DNA from 2 places in the Brevibacillus sp. FSL K6-2834 genome. Region 1 is predicted to be linked to the other one. Evidence: riboswitches for the same ligand, from Rfam matches in the RefSeq annotation. Region 1 holds a riboswitch; the other holds the start of a gene.
What was found. Region 1 has a riboswitch for cyclic di-AMP ahead of NST96_RS06125 (C40 family peptidase). Riboswitches for the same ligand answer to the same signal wherever they lie in the genome.
Positions count from the first base shown of each region.

Region 2: linked by a shared signal. The riboswitch ahead of NST96_RS14350 (CAP domain-containing protein) and the one ahead of NST96_RS06125 (C40 family peptidase) in region 1 are both predicted to bind cyclic di-AMP.

Region 1 covers NZ_CP151945.1:1,210,134-1,217,618, forward strand. Annotated here, with positions in the region: gene NST96_RS06110 (cytochrome P450) at 126-1,481, shown strand; gene NST96_RS06115 (HAMP domain-containing sensor histidine kinase) at 1,687-3,057, opposite strand; gene NST96_RS06120 (response regulator transcription factor) at 3,058-3,777, opposite strand; partial or broken gene NST96_RS06125 (C40 family peptidase) at 4,140-4,667, opposite strand; cyclic di-AMP (ydaO/yuaA leader) riboswitch at 4,673-4,811, opposite strand; gene NST96_RS06130 (hypothetical protein) at 5,190-5,600, shown strand; gene NST96_RS06135 (PspA/IM30 family protein) at 5,688-6,383, shown strand; gene NST96_RS06140 (rRNA adenine N-6-methyltransferase family protein) at 6,474-7,037, shown strand; gene liaF (cell wall-active antibiotics response protein LiaF) at 7,068-7,485, shown strand, end outside.
Region 2 covers NZ_CP151945.1:2,899,664-2,907,148, forward strand. Annotated here, with positions in the region: gene NST96_RS14325 (AbgT family transporter) at 1-521, opposite strand, end outside; gene NST96_RS14330 (PAS domain-containing protein) at 548-1,201, opposite strand; gene NST96_RS14335 (amidohydrolase family protein) at 1,285-2,472, opposite strand; gene ilvA (threonine ammonia-lyase) at 2,489-3,466, opposite strand; gene NST96_RS14345 (RidA family protein) at 3,471-3,944, opposite strand; cyclic di-AMP (ydaO/yuaA leader) riboswitch at 4,220-4,375, shown strand; gene NST96_RS14350 (CAP domain-containing protein) at 4,383-5,075, shown strand; gene NST96_RS14355 (glucose 1-dehydrogenase) at 5,240-5,989, opposite strand; gene NST96_RS14360 (TetR/AcrR family transcriptional regulator) at 6,204-6,806, shown strand; gene NST96_RS14365 (hypothetical protein) at 6,908-7,051, opposite strand; gene NST96_RS14370 (homoserine dehydrogenase) at 7,132-7,485, opposite strand, start outside.

The sequences.
Region 1 (7,485 bases):
GCGAGACCTCCTCCGACAGCAGCATCGACAGTCATTTCTCTCAGACATGGCACTCATGGTATAAACGGCCAGACTGGTTGGATACTACAAACAGTATTGGGAAAAACACGACTGAGAATGGGGGAATGATCGTGAATATAACCACCATACCTGGCCCAAAAGGACTGCCGATCTCGGGCAACCTGCTCGCCTTTCGCCGGGACCCGCTCCGCTTCCTGCGCGAAGCTGCGAAAGAACACGGCGATGTGGCCCACTTTCGCTTTGGCCCCTCGCGGCATGTGTATTTGATCAGCAATCCGGACATGATCAAGGAAATTCTGGTGAGCAAGCAGGCCCATTTTCGCAAAGGAAAAGGCTTGCAGGTCGCCCGGGCGGTCGTCGGTGACGGCATCCTCACCAGCGAAGGACAGAAGCACATACGCCAGCGCAGGCTGATGCAGCCGGCATTCCACCGCGAGCGGATCGCGACCTACGGCGAGTCCATGGTCCAGCAGGCGATAAGCTTGATGGATGACTGGAAAGCAGGAGATGTACGCGATGTGCATGAAGACATGATGAAAGTGACGCTGGCGATTATCACAGAGACGATGTTTGGCAAAGGTCTCAAGGAAGGCGCCGACCAGATCGCCAGGGCCATCGATGTGGGCCTGAAATACGTCTCGACGAAAGCGTCGTCCTTCATCGACATTCCGCTCACCGTTCCGACCTCAAGCAACCGGCAGTTCCGCGAGTCAGCCGAGCTGCTCGACAAGACGATTTACAACATCATCGAAGAGCGCCGCCGTGAAGGAGATCAGGGGCGCACTGACCTATTGGCGATGCTGCTGGCGGCAAGAGATGAGGATGACGGCAAAGGAATGACGGATGAGCAGGTAAGAGACGAAGTCATGACCATCTTTGTCGCAGGCCATGAGACGACAGCCAACACGATGTCCTGGATCTGGTATCTGCTGGCGACCAACCCTGAGGCGGAAAAAAAGCTCTGGGCCGAGCTGGACGCGGTGTTGGGAGGACGGCTGCCCACGGTAGAGGATATTCCGAATCTGAAGTATGTAAACCAGATTATCAGCGAAACGCTGCGCTTGTACCCGGCGGCTTGGACGATCAACCGGGAAGTCGCCGAAGAAGTGGAGATCGGGGGGCATACGTACAAGCCCGGAGATACGCTCATGATGAGCCAGTACGTCATGCATAGAAGCGAGAAGTACTACGACAGGCCGGAGGATTTCATCCCGGAACGGTTTGAGGGGGACTTGCTGAAGCGTATCCCGCAATACGCCTACTTTCCGTTTGGCGGAGGTCCGCGCATCTGTATCGGGAACAACTTTGCCCTGATGGAAGCCGCGCTGCTGCTCGCTACGTTCGCACAGAAGTATCGCTTTCAGCTCGCCGACCCGGGCAAGCCCGTGGAAGCGGAGCCGCTTGTCACCCTTCGCCCGAAAGGCGGTCTGATGATGAGGCTGGAGGCGCGGTCGCAATAACGAAAGGGCACAGAAAAAGACACGGACCATTGACGGTTCGTGTCTTTTTGCATAAAAAAAAGGCATCTGCCCACCATTTTTGCAATTTCCGCTAAGGTGTTAGATACCGAACTGGGGTTATTTATCACTGAAAGCAACATGCTATACAAGATAATCTACCAGACAATTATAAAGGATATATTAACTGAGAATAAATCTATATAAATTAAGATTGGAAAAAGGGGATCGTAAAGGAAAAAGAGCTCCCCCTCCCCAGCTCGCTGCTGACGGAAATCGAACCGCCGTGACGCTGGACGATGCTTTGGCAGATCGTCAGGCCCAGGCCGGTTCCGCCATTGTTGCGATTGCGCGATTTTTCCGCGCGGTAAAACTTGGTGAAGATTTTGGTCAAATCCTCCTGCGAGATGCCTTCACCCTTGTCGATCACGGAAAAGAGCACATGCCCCTCCCGCTGGTCGCAGGTGAGCAGGATCGATCCGTTCGGCTTGTTGTAGTAAATGGCGTTGTTTAACAGATTTTCCAGTACGCGGCGGAGCTTGGTCTCGTCCGCCTCGATGTACAGATCATTGGAGATGCGCAGCTTCCACTGGAGTGTTAGTCCCGATTCCTTGATCTTGACCAGGTAGTCCTCAATGATTCCTTTTGCAAAGCTCTTGACGTGGATGCGGCTCAGGTTCAGCTTCAGCTCCGTACTTTGCTGGGTAAAGTCCTGCAGTTCGTCGAGCAGCTTGTCGAGATCGTCCGTCTTCTGTTCGATCTTTTTCATCTGCTTCTTGATCCGTTCCAGATCGGTTACCCGTCCTGAGGCGATGTAGGAGGCGTATCCTTTGATTGTTGTCAGCGGTGTCCGGAAATCGTGAGCGATCGCGGAAATCAGCTCGGATTGACGCTCTTCGGAAAACCGGAGCTGATCGACCATGTCGGAGAAGTAGCGAAACAGACGGCCAAATTCGTCTTCTGAATGGTACGTAAACGAAACCAGCCGTTTTCCTTCGCGAATTTCCTGCGTTACGCGGGACAGCTCGTTTACCGGCCGGTGAATCCAGCGGACGAAGAAGCCGAGCAGGACAAGTCCGACCAGGGCAATGCTCCCGTAGATGTACCAGAGCATCATGCTGACCCCTTTTGTTGCCATAATATCGGAGTCATCTGTGTAGAAGTAGATGATGGTTTCGCCTTTTTTCGGCGGTTCGTGTTGAAAATGGTATTCCGCCACAACCTTCAGATCGGTATTTTCCTTTTTTATTTTCCTCGGCGGATTTTTCAAATTGTATGCCTGGGATGTCTTGATGAAGATCGTGTTGCCGTTGGCGTCCTTGACTAACATTTTGTATACCAAATCCTCCGGCAACTGCTTTTCCAACTCGCTGCGGTCTGTCGGGTCCTTGAAATTGCTGGCGCTGAGCAGCTGATTGACGCGAACCTTTTCAGCCGTTTCCTTTTCATAGCGATATTGATTGTGGCGATCCGTTTTCAGTTGAACGACAATAATATCCTCGAAGACAAACTTGAAAACGAACAGGTTCAGCGCAATCAGTGCGAAGAACGAGAGGAACAGCTTGTTGCGGATGCTCATCTACACCTTCTCCCCGATGAAAACGTAACCCGTCCCCCACTGCGTTTTGATGTACTGCCGCTCCCGTTCCAGCTTTTCCCGCAAATTTTTGATATGAACCGTCACAGTATTGAGGGAGCCGTAGCCGTATCCCCATACCCGGTCGTAAATTTGTTCGCGGGTAAACACAATGCCGGCATTTTCGGCCAGAAAGGTGAGCAACTGAAATTCTTTGGTGGAAAGGTCAATTTTTTCTTCATTTACATACACCGAGTACGTTTCCTTGTGGATTTCCAGTCCTTTAAATTTCAAAACGGTAATGGAGGAGCCGGATGGGTCCTTTTCGCTGTGCTCTTCGGTATGCTTGCGAATCCGCTCGTACCTTCTCAGATGCGCCCGGATGCGGGCGAGCAGCTCTTCCGTGTCGAATGGCTTCGTGATATAGTCATCGGCGCCGATTTCAAAACCGACGACTTTGTCGACCGCTTTTCCTTTCGCACTGAGAAACAGGATCGGCAGGTCCGATTCGCGGCGAATTTGCGAGCACAGCTCATAGCCGCTCATATTCGGCATCATGATGTCCAAAAGAATCAAATTGGGCTTCAAGCCTTGCTTCAACAAAGTAAGGGCATGCTCCCCGCTCTCTGAAAAAGTGACCTCATACCCTTCGTTTTCCAAAATATCTTCAAGAAGCTCTATGATTTCCTGATTGTCGTCTACAAGCAAAATATGGTCTTTCACAGGTACTCCCCCAGTAACCTCAAATCTCCTGAATATTTGTATTCTCTCCTATCATAACACGGTTTGACTGGTGAAGGACAAAGAAACCAAACGTTACCAGCGTGTTCCGGCAGGAAAAAGGACATATAATGAAGAATAGCGGGTGTTACTTCCTATTGACACCAGGTACTAAATTTCGTCAGAAAAAGCCAGAGACCTAACGTCCCTGGCTTTCATTTTTGTGCTTGCACTTACTTGCTAGGCTGCGCTTCCGGCTGTTGTTCCGGCTGTGGCACTGTATGTGTCTCAACTGGTGTCTCAGCTGCAGCTGCTGCCTGCTGCCCAGGCTGTTGCTCTGGTTGAGCTGCCTCGGGCGCTTTCGCTTGTTGTTCTGGTTGTGCTTCAGGCAAGGAAGCCGCTTGTACCGCTTTCTTGGCTGGAGGAGTGTCGGTGGCTTTCGCCTGGAGTGCCGGAGCAGCGATTCGCTTGGCTCCTACATAGCGTTTGCTCCAGTAGTAGGGGTCGCTCAATTTGGTATTGACGACGCCTCTGCCAGATTCCGAGTGCACAAACGTGTCATTGCCGATGTAGATTCCTACGTGGGAAATGCTTCTTCCATTCGTCTTGAAGAAGACGAGGTCGCCGGGCTGCAAATCTTTGCGGCTAACCGGTTGGCCGACTTGATACTGAGAAGAAGAATTGTGAGGCAAATCTACACCTAGCGCATCAAACACATAGCGTGTAAAACCGGAGCAGTCAAAGCCTTTTTTCGTGGTTCCGGAAGACTTGTAAGGGACACCGTACAGATCATTGACGACAGTCATCAGGGGGGTTCCCTCCTGAGCATGCGCCGCACCGGTACCCATTGCAAGCAATCCGGCAATAAGCAAAGAAACTACTGTCTTGCGCAAAAGATACTGCTCCTCTCCTGAGCCTACGAGGTTAGCTGAAGGGTTCGGTCGAAAGGAATGCCCTAGACTGCGAGAGCGCAGCCATTCACCCCAAAGATAGTGGGTCCCCCGTTTCCGCATAGCGGAACTCGGCTATTTTTCGATATTTTTTTACACGCACCTCCACACAATTCAACACTTGTCCCACTTTTCCTTTTTCTACCCTTGTTTGTTCACGATTTCGTCACAATATTTTGTCATAAGCTGTAACGTTTCGTCAGTACCGTGCAAACGACATTTTTCTTCTATATGTAATGGAAACCATGTGTCGGACTTTTCTTCTCCATGACGGCTCGCCCTGCGCCGGAAAAGGGCTGAATCCAATCAAGAGGGATCCTTGTCCGATTGGGGGACGACACTTTATCCGTCCAGGGACGGAGGCAAAAACCAACCGCTCGCCCGTTATGTCGAACACTCGCCCCGTCTAGAATAAAGGCATAAGGTTGACACACCAACAAATAGTCGATTGGAGGGAAGCATTTCATGAGTGAGCGGTCTGGCAAGGTGCTCCTTGGACTCGCATTGCTGCTGACCGGAGGGTTTGTCTTATTGGACCAACTCGGTATCGACGGCGGCGATTTCCTCGGTGTGCTGATCCCCGGGCTGATCATGTTATACGGAGCCCGTAAAGTGATTGGCAGCTCCGGTTCCCGCTTCTGGGGGATACTGGTCTTTCTGTTCGGGCTGTTAATGTTGATCGGCAAGCTGCATTTACTGTTCAATGTCGTACTGGCTATCGGAGTGATTTACCTCGGGTACCGCTTTATCCGCCGCAGTGACAAGACGCATGATTCCATGCCGACAGTATGGGAGCGGCAGTGGGCAAGGCAGGTATTGAAAGAGGATGCTCTGGACGGCTGGGAGCACAGAATGGCCAAGAAGCAACAACCTTGATATCGATGACAAGTGATGAAACAAACCTGAAAAGTGCAAGGTACATGACAATCAAATTTCTTGTGATATGATAAGGAGGACTAAAAAATGGGTATTTTTAAACGACTGCGTGACTTGACGGTGGCTTCTGTGAATGACGCTTTGGATTCAATGGAAGATCCGGTGGTTATGCTCAATCAGTACATGCGTGACATGGAAGTGGAGATCGGACAAGTAGAAGTGGCAGTAGCCAAGCAAGTGGCCCTGGAGAAGAAATTCCACCAGCAATGGGAAGAGGCAGTGGCGCTTGCGGAAAAACGCGATCGTCAGGTGAAGCTGGCGCTGACCGAAGGGGAAGACCTGCTCGCGCGCCGGGCTTTGGCCGACAAGAAGCAATACGAGCTGCGTGCCCAGGAATACGAAGCCCTTTATCTGACAGCATCGGAAGCCGCTCAGCAAATGCGCGAGAAGCTGACCGAGCTGAAAGAAGAATTTTATAAAATGAGAGCGAAAAAATTCACTCTGATGGCAAGAGCGCAAGTAGCGAAAACGCAAAAACAAGTGAACCATGCAATTGTCGGCATGGGCAATCAATCTGCCGGCAAAGGCTTTTCCCGGATGGAAGAAAAAGTGCTGCGGATGGAAGCGGAAGCCAATCTGAGCGGCCAGTGGCGCCAGACCAGCGCTGGTTTGGAGCAAGCTCTCGAGTCCCTTGAAAAGAATGATCTGGATGAGGAGCTGGCCCAAATCAAAGCGTCTTTGCAAAGCAAAAAGGATGCCGAGCCTGCGAAAGTTCAGGAGTAACGACAGGAATCAGGCATCTCGTGTAGAATAGGAAGTGGCAACCAGGCAGCCTGTCCAAGCAGGCTGCTTTTCCCCTAGGAGGTTCTATCCTTGGCAGACTTTATGGTCTTTTTACGTCGATTTTTTGCGGAGCCAGGACGTGTAGGAAGCATCATTCCCAGCTCTCGTTTTTTATGCGAAAAGATGCTGTGCAGCGTGGACTGGAATCAGTCTGACGTGATTATAGAACTGGGGCCTGGAACAGGCGCCTTTACGGAAAGCATTCTAAAGAAAAAAAGGCTCGATACCAAATACATTTTGGTGGAGAGAGATCCGTTGTTTCGCGAAATGCTGACTCGCCGATTTCCCGGCATCACGATGTGGGATGAGGCACTGAAGCTGCAAGAGTACATGAGTAAGGCCGGGATTGGCAAGGCTGATGCCATTATCTCCGGACTTCCGTTTGCCAACTTTCCCGCGGAATTGCGGACGGGGATCTTGGATGAAGTCCAGTCTGCCCTTGCTCCGGGTGGCCTGTTCATCACGTTTCAATACTCCCTCCAACTGAAAGCTGAGCTGCAGACGCGCTTTCAGCGGGTAGAAACCACATTTACGCCGTTGAATATTCCGCCTGCGTTTATTTATACTTGCCGTGACGGAAGTGTAGGAAATTAGCCGACATGGGGCGTAAGAGAGGAGACCTTTGTGAAATTGTCCCGCTTACAAAAAATGACGGTCGGTGTCTTGATCATTTTGACAGGAATTGGCCTTTTTCTTGACAGCTTGCATATAATCACGTTTGGCCTCTTTGATTTGTGGCCGATGGTTCTCGTGTATTTCGGCGTACAGATGTGGGGAAATCACAAGCGTGTTCGGGGAGGCCTGCTGGCCGGGCTCGGCATCATGATTGCTTTGGACATGTGGCTTCATATCGGCATGGATGATCTGTTCCAGCTTGTAATCCCGCTTTTGTTCATTTACTTTGGATTTCGGCTGATCCGTGGGCGTTCGGCTGACAAAGGAATCCGGCCGACAATACCGGAGGCTGCCGAAGCAGCCGATGCTGATCCGAATTTTGCTTCAGCGGAAGATACGGCAACAGGCAAACAATCAGGGCATTGGA
Region 2 (7,485 bases), 1.7 Mb from region 1:
GCAGCAAGCCCTGCGATCGGATGCCGGCCGAGCATGGTGAAAATCATCGCAGCGATCGGTGGCATAACGATGAAGGCCGCGTCTCCGGCGGCGTGTCCCAACATGCTGACAAGGACGATAATCGGCAAAATCAACGAACGCGGGGAGGCCAGTACAGTCCTTCTCATCGCTGCGCCGATCAAGCCGGTTGATTCTGCCAATCCGACGCCAAGCATGACCGACAGAACCAAGCCGAGCGGCGGGAATGAGGTGAAGTTGTTGACCATCTCGGTCAGAATGCGGACGATCCCCTCTTTGCTAAGCAGGTTGACTGCGGCGATCCGCTCATGATTGGTGGGATTCACCGTCGACCATCCGAGTGCGGCAGCGATAGCGGAAAGGATCAAAATGGCGGCGATTATGACGAGAAACAGTGTGACTACATCCGGCAATTTATTGCCAAGCACTTCCACACGGTCAAGGAATTTCAAAAAGAATCCTTTTTTACTTGCATTCGTCTGTTGCGTAACAGGTGCCGCCATCATATTCCCCGCCCTTCCCTTTCAATTTACGAAGGCTGCTTACCCGTTTTCTCCACGTAGTTGTAGATCGTGTACTTGGAAACATCCAGCAGGTCGGCTACGTGCTGCACAGCGCCTTTGATCAAAAACAGCCCCATTTCATCGAGCAGACCGATAAAGGCAATTTTCTCCTCCTTCTGCATAAAGGGGACGGGTTTGCCGATTTTGCGGATGCATTCCTCAATGATTTGGTCCATCAACTCGGAGATAGTGGGAGCAAAGCGTTCTTCCGTTTTTTCTTCACTTGGCTCCTGCTGAAAAGAAGCCATTCCTTTGAGAATAGACTCGGCCATCACAAGGCTGGTCACGTCCAGATTGATACAGATACAACCGATAATGGCTTGATGCTCGTCCCTGATAAAAATCGTGCTGGATTTGATGATTTTGTCTTTAATCCCTTCGTGCTTGTAGTTGAGAATGAAGTCATGCCCTTGCTCGCCCTGACGGAGCAGCTTCAGACCGAGATTGGTCACCGGGCTTCCCGGGCTTCTGCCGCTTACATGGCTGTTGTGAATGGCAATGATCGAAGCCTCGGGGTTGGTCATGTCGTGCAGGGCGACTTCACAGTGGTCGCCAATCGTTCGAGCCAGGCCCTCAACTACAGGAATATAACTGGCCAAAATGGGATGCAATGAACTCATGTGTGAAACCTCATTTCCTAGCGTGTTTATGTGGGAGAATGCGGCTGCGTCTCCTGGGCAAATCGTCAACGAGGCCTGCTTGTTTACCGGTGGTGTACGCAAAGCTTACCCCCTTTATACACCTGCCTTACTCGCTTGAGAGAAAGCAGGTTTTCCACCGGATTTCCCTCCACAAGCAGCAGGTCTGCCCATTTTCCTGCCTCAATGGAACCCGTTCTGTCCTCCAGCTTCATGCATGCAGCTGCCTGCAGCGTCGCGGCCCGAATCGTCTCAATCGCTGGCATTCCTTCCTCGTGCATGAGCTGCAATTCATCCGCCAAATACCCTGGGATGTTAAAAGGGGTACCGGCGTCTGTGCCTGCAGCAATCTTCACTCCGTGCCGAAGCGCTTTGCGGAAGCTTTCCCGATGGATCTGGACAAACGGCTCTGCCTTGCGGACAAACTCCTCAGGCACTCCGCTCTCAGACGGCTGGCGCAGGATCAGCGTCGCAGCAATCAGGGTCGGAACCAGAAACGTTCCGTTTTCGATCATCAATTGGACGGCCTCGTCATCGAGTACCGTTCCGTGTTCGACCGTCGTAACGCCTGCACGAATGGCGTTTTTGATTCCTTCCAAACCAATCGCATGAGCTGCAGTTGTTTTTCCGGCATGAGAAGCTTCCTCGCAAGCGCAGCGCAGCTCTGCCTCTGAAAGCTGCGGGGAGCCCGGCTCTGTTCCTTTTGTTAGGACACCGCCCGTGGCCATCAGCTTCAAGAGATCTGCTCCCGCTTTCAACTGGCTTCGGGCGGCCTTTCTCACCTCGTCAACCCCATCAGCCTCAATCGCCATTGGATGGCAGTGCCCGCCAGTCATGACGATGGGCTGGCCGGATGCGTAGACGCGCGGCCCCTCGACAAAGCCTCGCTCAACCGCATTTCGATAGGAAATATCTACATTGTATCGTGTACCCACATTCCGTACTGTCGTGATGCCAGCCTCGAGAAACTGTTTTCCTTGCTGATGAGCCCGAAACGCCGTGTCCGCTGCGGAATCCAGTCTGATTTGCCTGAAGGGATCAGGTGAAGCGTCCATGCCCAAATGCACATGGCAGTCGATCAAGCCGGGCAAAAGCGTCATTCCCGTTCCGTCGAACTCCCAGTCTGCCACTTCCGCATTGCCTGCCTCAGAGACATGCAATATTCCGGATTCGTCAAAGACAACCGTTCCTCTTTCAATCTGCCGCAAATGTACAACGTCGATTATTCTTACATTGTATATTTTTCGCCTCACGTCAGCACCACCCTGTTTATACTGGGATTTGTTGCGTGTACTTTTCGACCAGCTCAGCGAGCAGCTTCATGTTTACATTGCCGCCTGAAGCCAGCACGACTACCTTTTTTCCCTTGAGTGCAGTCCGATGGTGAATCATTGCTGCCAAAGCGGCCGCACCGGACGGCTCTACTACCATCTTGGCCCGTTCCGCAAGGCTCACCACCGTCCTTGCAATCTCTTCCTCGGAGACCAATACCATCTCGTCGACGTATCTTTTCGTGTGTGCATACGTGATCTCTCCCGGCTTTTTGGCCATCAATCCATCCGCGATCGTATCCACCTTTTCCACTTCAAACGGGCAGCCGTGCCGAAGCGATTCATACATCGCCATGGCCCCCTCGCTATTCACGCCGATCACGCGCACGGCCGGCTTTGTCTCCTTCAAAGCAGCCGCCACGCCCGATATCAACCCTCCCCCGCTGACCGGAACGATGACCACGTCAACGTCGGGAAGCTCTTCCAAAATCTCCAGGCCGATCGTGCCTTGCCCTGCGATAATATGCATGTCTTCAAACGGATGGATCAAGACAAGACCTTCGCTTTGGTGAAGCTCCAGCGCTTTTTCATACATGGTAATGGAGGTGCTCCCTCCATCTACTACTTTGGCGCCGTAATGAAGGATCGCATTTTGCTTGCTCGGTACAGGATTGGTCGGCATGACCACTGTAGCTGCAATCCCTTGGATCTGGGCAGCGTAGGCAGTGCCTGCGCCGTGATTGCCTGCAGAAAAGGCCACGACACCCCGTCTTTTTTCCTCGTCTGTCAGGCTCACGATCTTGTTGTACGCGCCGCGGATTTTGAACGCCCCTGTCTTTTGCAGATTCTCGCATTTTACGTAGATGGTATTGCCTGACCATTCGCTGAAAGTGCGCGAATACTGCATAGGTGTCGGCAAGATGACACCCGCGAGATTGGCCCTGGCTTGCCTGATTTGCTCCAATGTAACGAACATGCGTTTATCTCTCCTCTTCCCTGATTTCTACGACCATTTCAATCTCCACAGGCAGATTCATGGGCAGAACGGATGTGCCCAAGGCAGAACGGGCATGCTTCCCCTTGTCGCCAAAAACGTTCACCAGCAGATCGGAAGCCCCGTTCATAACCTGGGGCTGGTCGTAAAAATCGTCTGCGCTGCTCACCAGTCCGAGTACTTTCACAATCCGCTCAATCTTATCAAGATTGCCAATCTCCGCTTTGATCATGCTGAGCAGGTTGAGGACAGTAATCTGTGCGGCCTCATATCCTTGTTCTACAGTAAGGTCCCTGCCCAGCCTGCCCGTATAGAGCGGTTTCCCATCGACAAAGCAGCCGGCTCCTGAGGTAAAAACCAGGCAGCCCGAACGCACGCAGGATACGTAGGTTGCCAAAGGCGGTTGGTTCGGGGGCAGACTTACCCCCAGCTCTTCAAGTCTCTTTTCCACAAATGACAAAAGTACCACCACGCTTTTCTGAAAATTCTAATCAACACTCGATATTCTCATTCTATCACGATCCCGGAATAAAATGATACAATTTTTTTGATATCGACAAATTTTTTAGAAAAAAATCAACAACATGCACCCGTCCGCTGAATCCTCCAGCCGCCTGTCATGGAAATCATGCCACAAATACACGGCGGTATTTCCTTTTCTGAACAAGCGTCAACAAGGTCTGCCATTATTTACAGGTTCCATTCTCTCAAGTCTATTTGTTATCCTAGTTAAGCCAAACAAACAAGCCGAAACTTCCAAAGAAGTGGAAGTGCGGGGGACTTCTTTTTGTAGAGTTAGCCACTCTGCATTGGGGTGAATCACGCTTGTGAAGGGTTGTATCCTCAGCCCGAACCCGACAACTAACCTCGTAGGCGAAGAAAAGGAGACGATGAGAACATGAAACCATTCGGCAAGTCTATCATCGCTATTGCTTTGGGATTGGCTGTTACTTCGATGTCCACTTCAGCATTTGCTGCCACATGCCCGGTAAAAAATGTTGTTAATCAAGGGCAATGGCTCCCATATTTCATGAATTCCCAACCTTCGCAACAATCCCAACCATCGAACCAATGGAACCAATGGAACTGGGCATTTCCATCCAACTCTATGCAATGGGTAGAGCTTCCGATGCAACAGCCGGTACAAAAACCGGTTCAGCAGCCGGTACAAAAGCCAGTTCAACAACCGGCTAAAGCTCCGGCAAGCAACACTGTCAACGCTTCCTCCCAGTTTGCTCGCGAAGTGGCAAATCTGGTAAACCAAGAGCGTGCAAAAGCCGGTCTGGCTCCGCTTGCTTACGATGCTGCATTGGAAAAGGTAGCATTGGCAAAAGCGGCTGACATGGATCAAAACAACTACTTTGATCACAACAGCCCTACCTACGGTTCTCCATTTGACATGATGAAGCGCTTTGGCGTATCGTACATGACTGCAGGCGAAAACATCGCCATGGGTCAGCGCAGCGCTGAAGAAGTGATGCAGCAATGGATGAACAGTGACGGTCACCGCAAAAACATCATGAACCCGAATTTCACGAAAATCGGCGTAGGCTACCAAAATGGTTACTGGGTACAAGAATTTACCGGATAACCTTGATGGCTGCAGAGAAGAACCGAGTTGCTCAACAGAGTGACTCGGTTTTTTCGGTTTTTTCCCTGCTTGCAAAAAAAGCCCACCTGAAGCTGGTGGGCATGGTATCGATCTAGGCTTTTGTGATCAAAGGAGAAAATGGCGACACCCGGATCAGAGGCTCATTAACGAGCGCACCAGCCGCCGTCGATGACCATTTCAAGGCCGCTCACAAACGAAGACTCGTCCGAAGCGAGATAAAGTGCACCATAAGCGATATCCTCGGGTTTGCCGAGACGAGGCAGCGGCGTTTGCGCCTGAAAAATGCCCCGAACCTCTGGAGCCGTGATCATTTGCGTCATTGGTGTTTCGATAATGCCCGGGTGAATGGAGTTCACGCGGACGGAATCCTTCGCGCATTCGACAGCTGCTGCTTTCGTAAGAGCTCTCAACGCCCCTTTGGAAGCGGTGTAACCATTCGTAAAGTTCAGAGCAACTAGTCCTGCGATAGACGAAATGTTGATGATGGAACCGCTTCCAGCCTTTTTCATCTCAGGGTAAACCAGCGTCATTCCCAGCACGCAGCCGGTCAGGTTTACATCCATCACCTTGTTCCAGTTTTCCATCGTAAATTGCTCAATCGTAGCATCTGTACTGATACCCGCATTGTTTACCAGGACGTGAATGTTGCCAAATGCCTCCAGACCTTGTGCGATGACGTTTTTCCATTCGTCCTCGGAAACGACGTTGTGTTTGACCCCGATGGCTTCCCCGCCGTCCGCCTTGATTTCATTCACCACTTCTTGCAGCTTGTCTTCGGACATGTCCGTCGCGATTACTTTCGCGCCTTCCTGGGCAAACAGACGAGCTGTTTGTGCCCCCATACCGCTTGCCGCACCTGTAATGATGGCGACTTTTCCTGTTAGACGACCCATAGTCGTATCCTCCCGCTTTTTCATTTCTGAAAAAGAAATTCAAAAAAATTTTAAACAACTAGTTGTTTTATCGACACTGTGTCGTAAATAATTATATCAATGCCCTTCTTATATGGGCAAACAACACAAAACGCCGAAGTGACGATAAATCAACAGAAGATCAACGTTGTGTGGATCACATAGAAAAAGTTCAACAAGGATGGGAAGAATGTCGATGAAACCGAAGAAGATTGATCCGCGGGTCAGGAGGACACGCCAGCTCATTCAGGACGCGTTTACCTCGCTCATACAGGAAAAAGGGTATGAGGCCATCACCGTACAGGACATTACCGAGCGTGCCACTTTGAATAGGGCCACCTTTTACCTCCACTATCGAGACAAACAGGATTTGATGTGGCAAAGCACAGAAGAAGTCCTCTCGGAGCTGGTGGACAGTCTGCGCGAAACGACCAAACATGCGAAAAAAGCAGACTTGCACGTAGATCAACCGCACCCCGTGTTCGTCTGCCTGTTTGAACAGATTGCACGCCATGCGACCTTTTACAAGGTAATGCTGTCCCATCACCAGGCACCACTCGCTGCTCGCCTGATCGAAGTCATCACCGATTACATCTCCCAAGGCCTGGACGAATTCCAGCCCGATGACACCAAGCTCACGGCACAGCGAGAGATTATTGTCCGCTATACCGCCTCTGCCTTTTTAGGAGTCATCATGTGGTGGCTGGAGGGCGGCATGAGCTATTCTCCCCGCTTCATGGCGCTGCAATTGATGAGGCTTGCGATCAAGGGGCCGTATGAGCTGTCTCCGTTTGCGTGAGCCCTTTCGGGGCGGGAAATAGCAAAAAGCCGGAACGGTACCACTCCGGCTTTTCACATTCAAGAGGTACTCGTCAAAGCGTTCTCTTCGCTTCGACGCTCTTAGCTCTCTGTGGAACAGCAGTCACACTTCTGCTCCTCTAGCAAAGGTACCTCTTTTTCATGCATTGTCTGTTTGGTCGGGTATGCCCCCACCTGCTGCAACTCTACACTGACATCTTTGTCATTGTTTTGTTGTTGGTCCATGGGAAGCCTCCTCACTGAGTGCGACCTGTGCCTAGTATACGCACCCGGGATGTGAAGCTATTCGTTCTTCAGGGATTCGTTCAGCCTTTTGCCCGGTTTGCCTGAAGGATGTGCTCCAGGTCTTTCAGGGCTGCAGCTGCGGCTGCCACCGGGTCGGATTTTCCTCCCACCACCAACAGCTCCCCCATTGTGTCCGTTTCCAGACGAATCGCTTTGGTCGTCCCGCGGACTTGGGCGAACGGGTGAGTCTCGGACAATAGCTGCACGTCCACAGCGGCCTGGAGAGTGTCGTCGACTTTGCGCAGACTGCCTACCAGCTTGGGGACAAGACCGTCTGCTTTCCACTTCTGCACTAGCTCCGGTGTGATGCCTTGGATGCCCTTCCGTGCCACATCCGACAGGCGAATGCCTGCATGAAAAGCTGCATTGGCCAT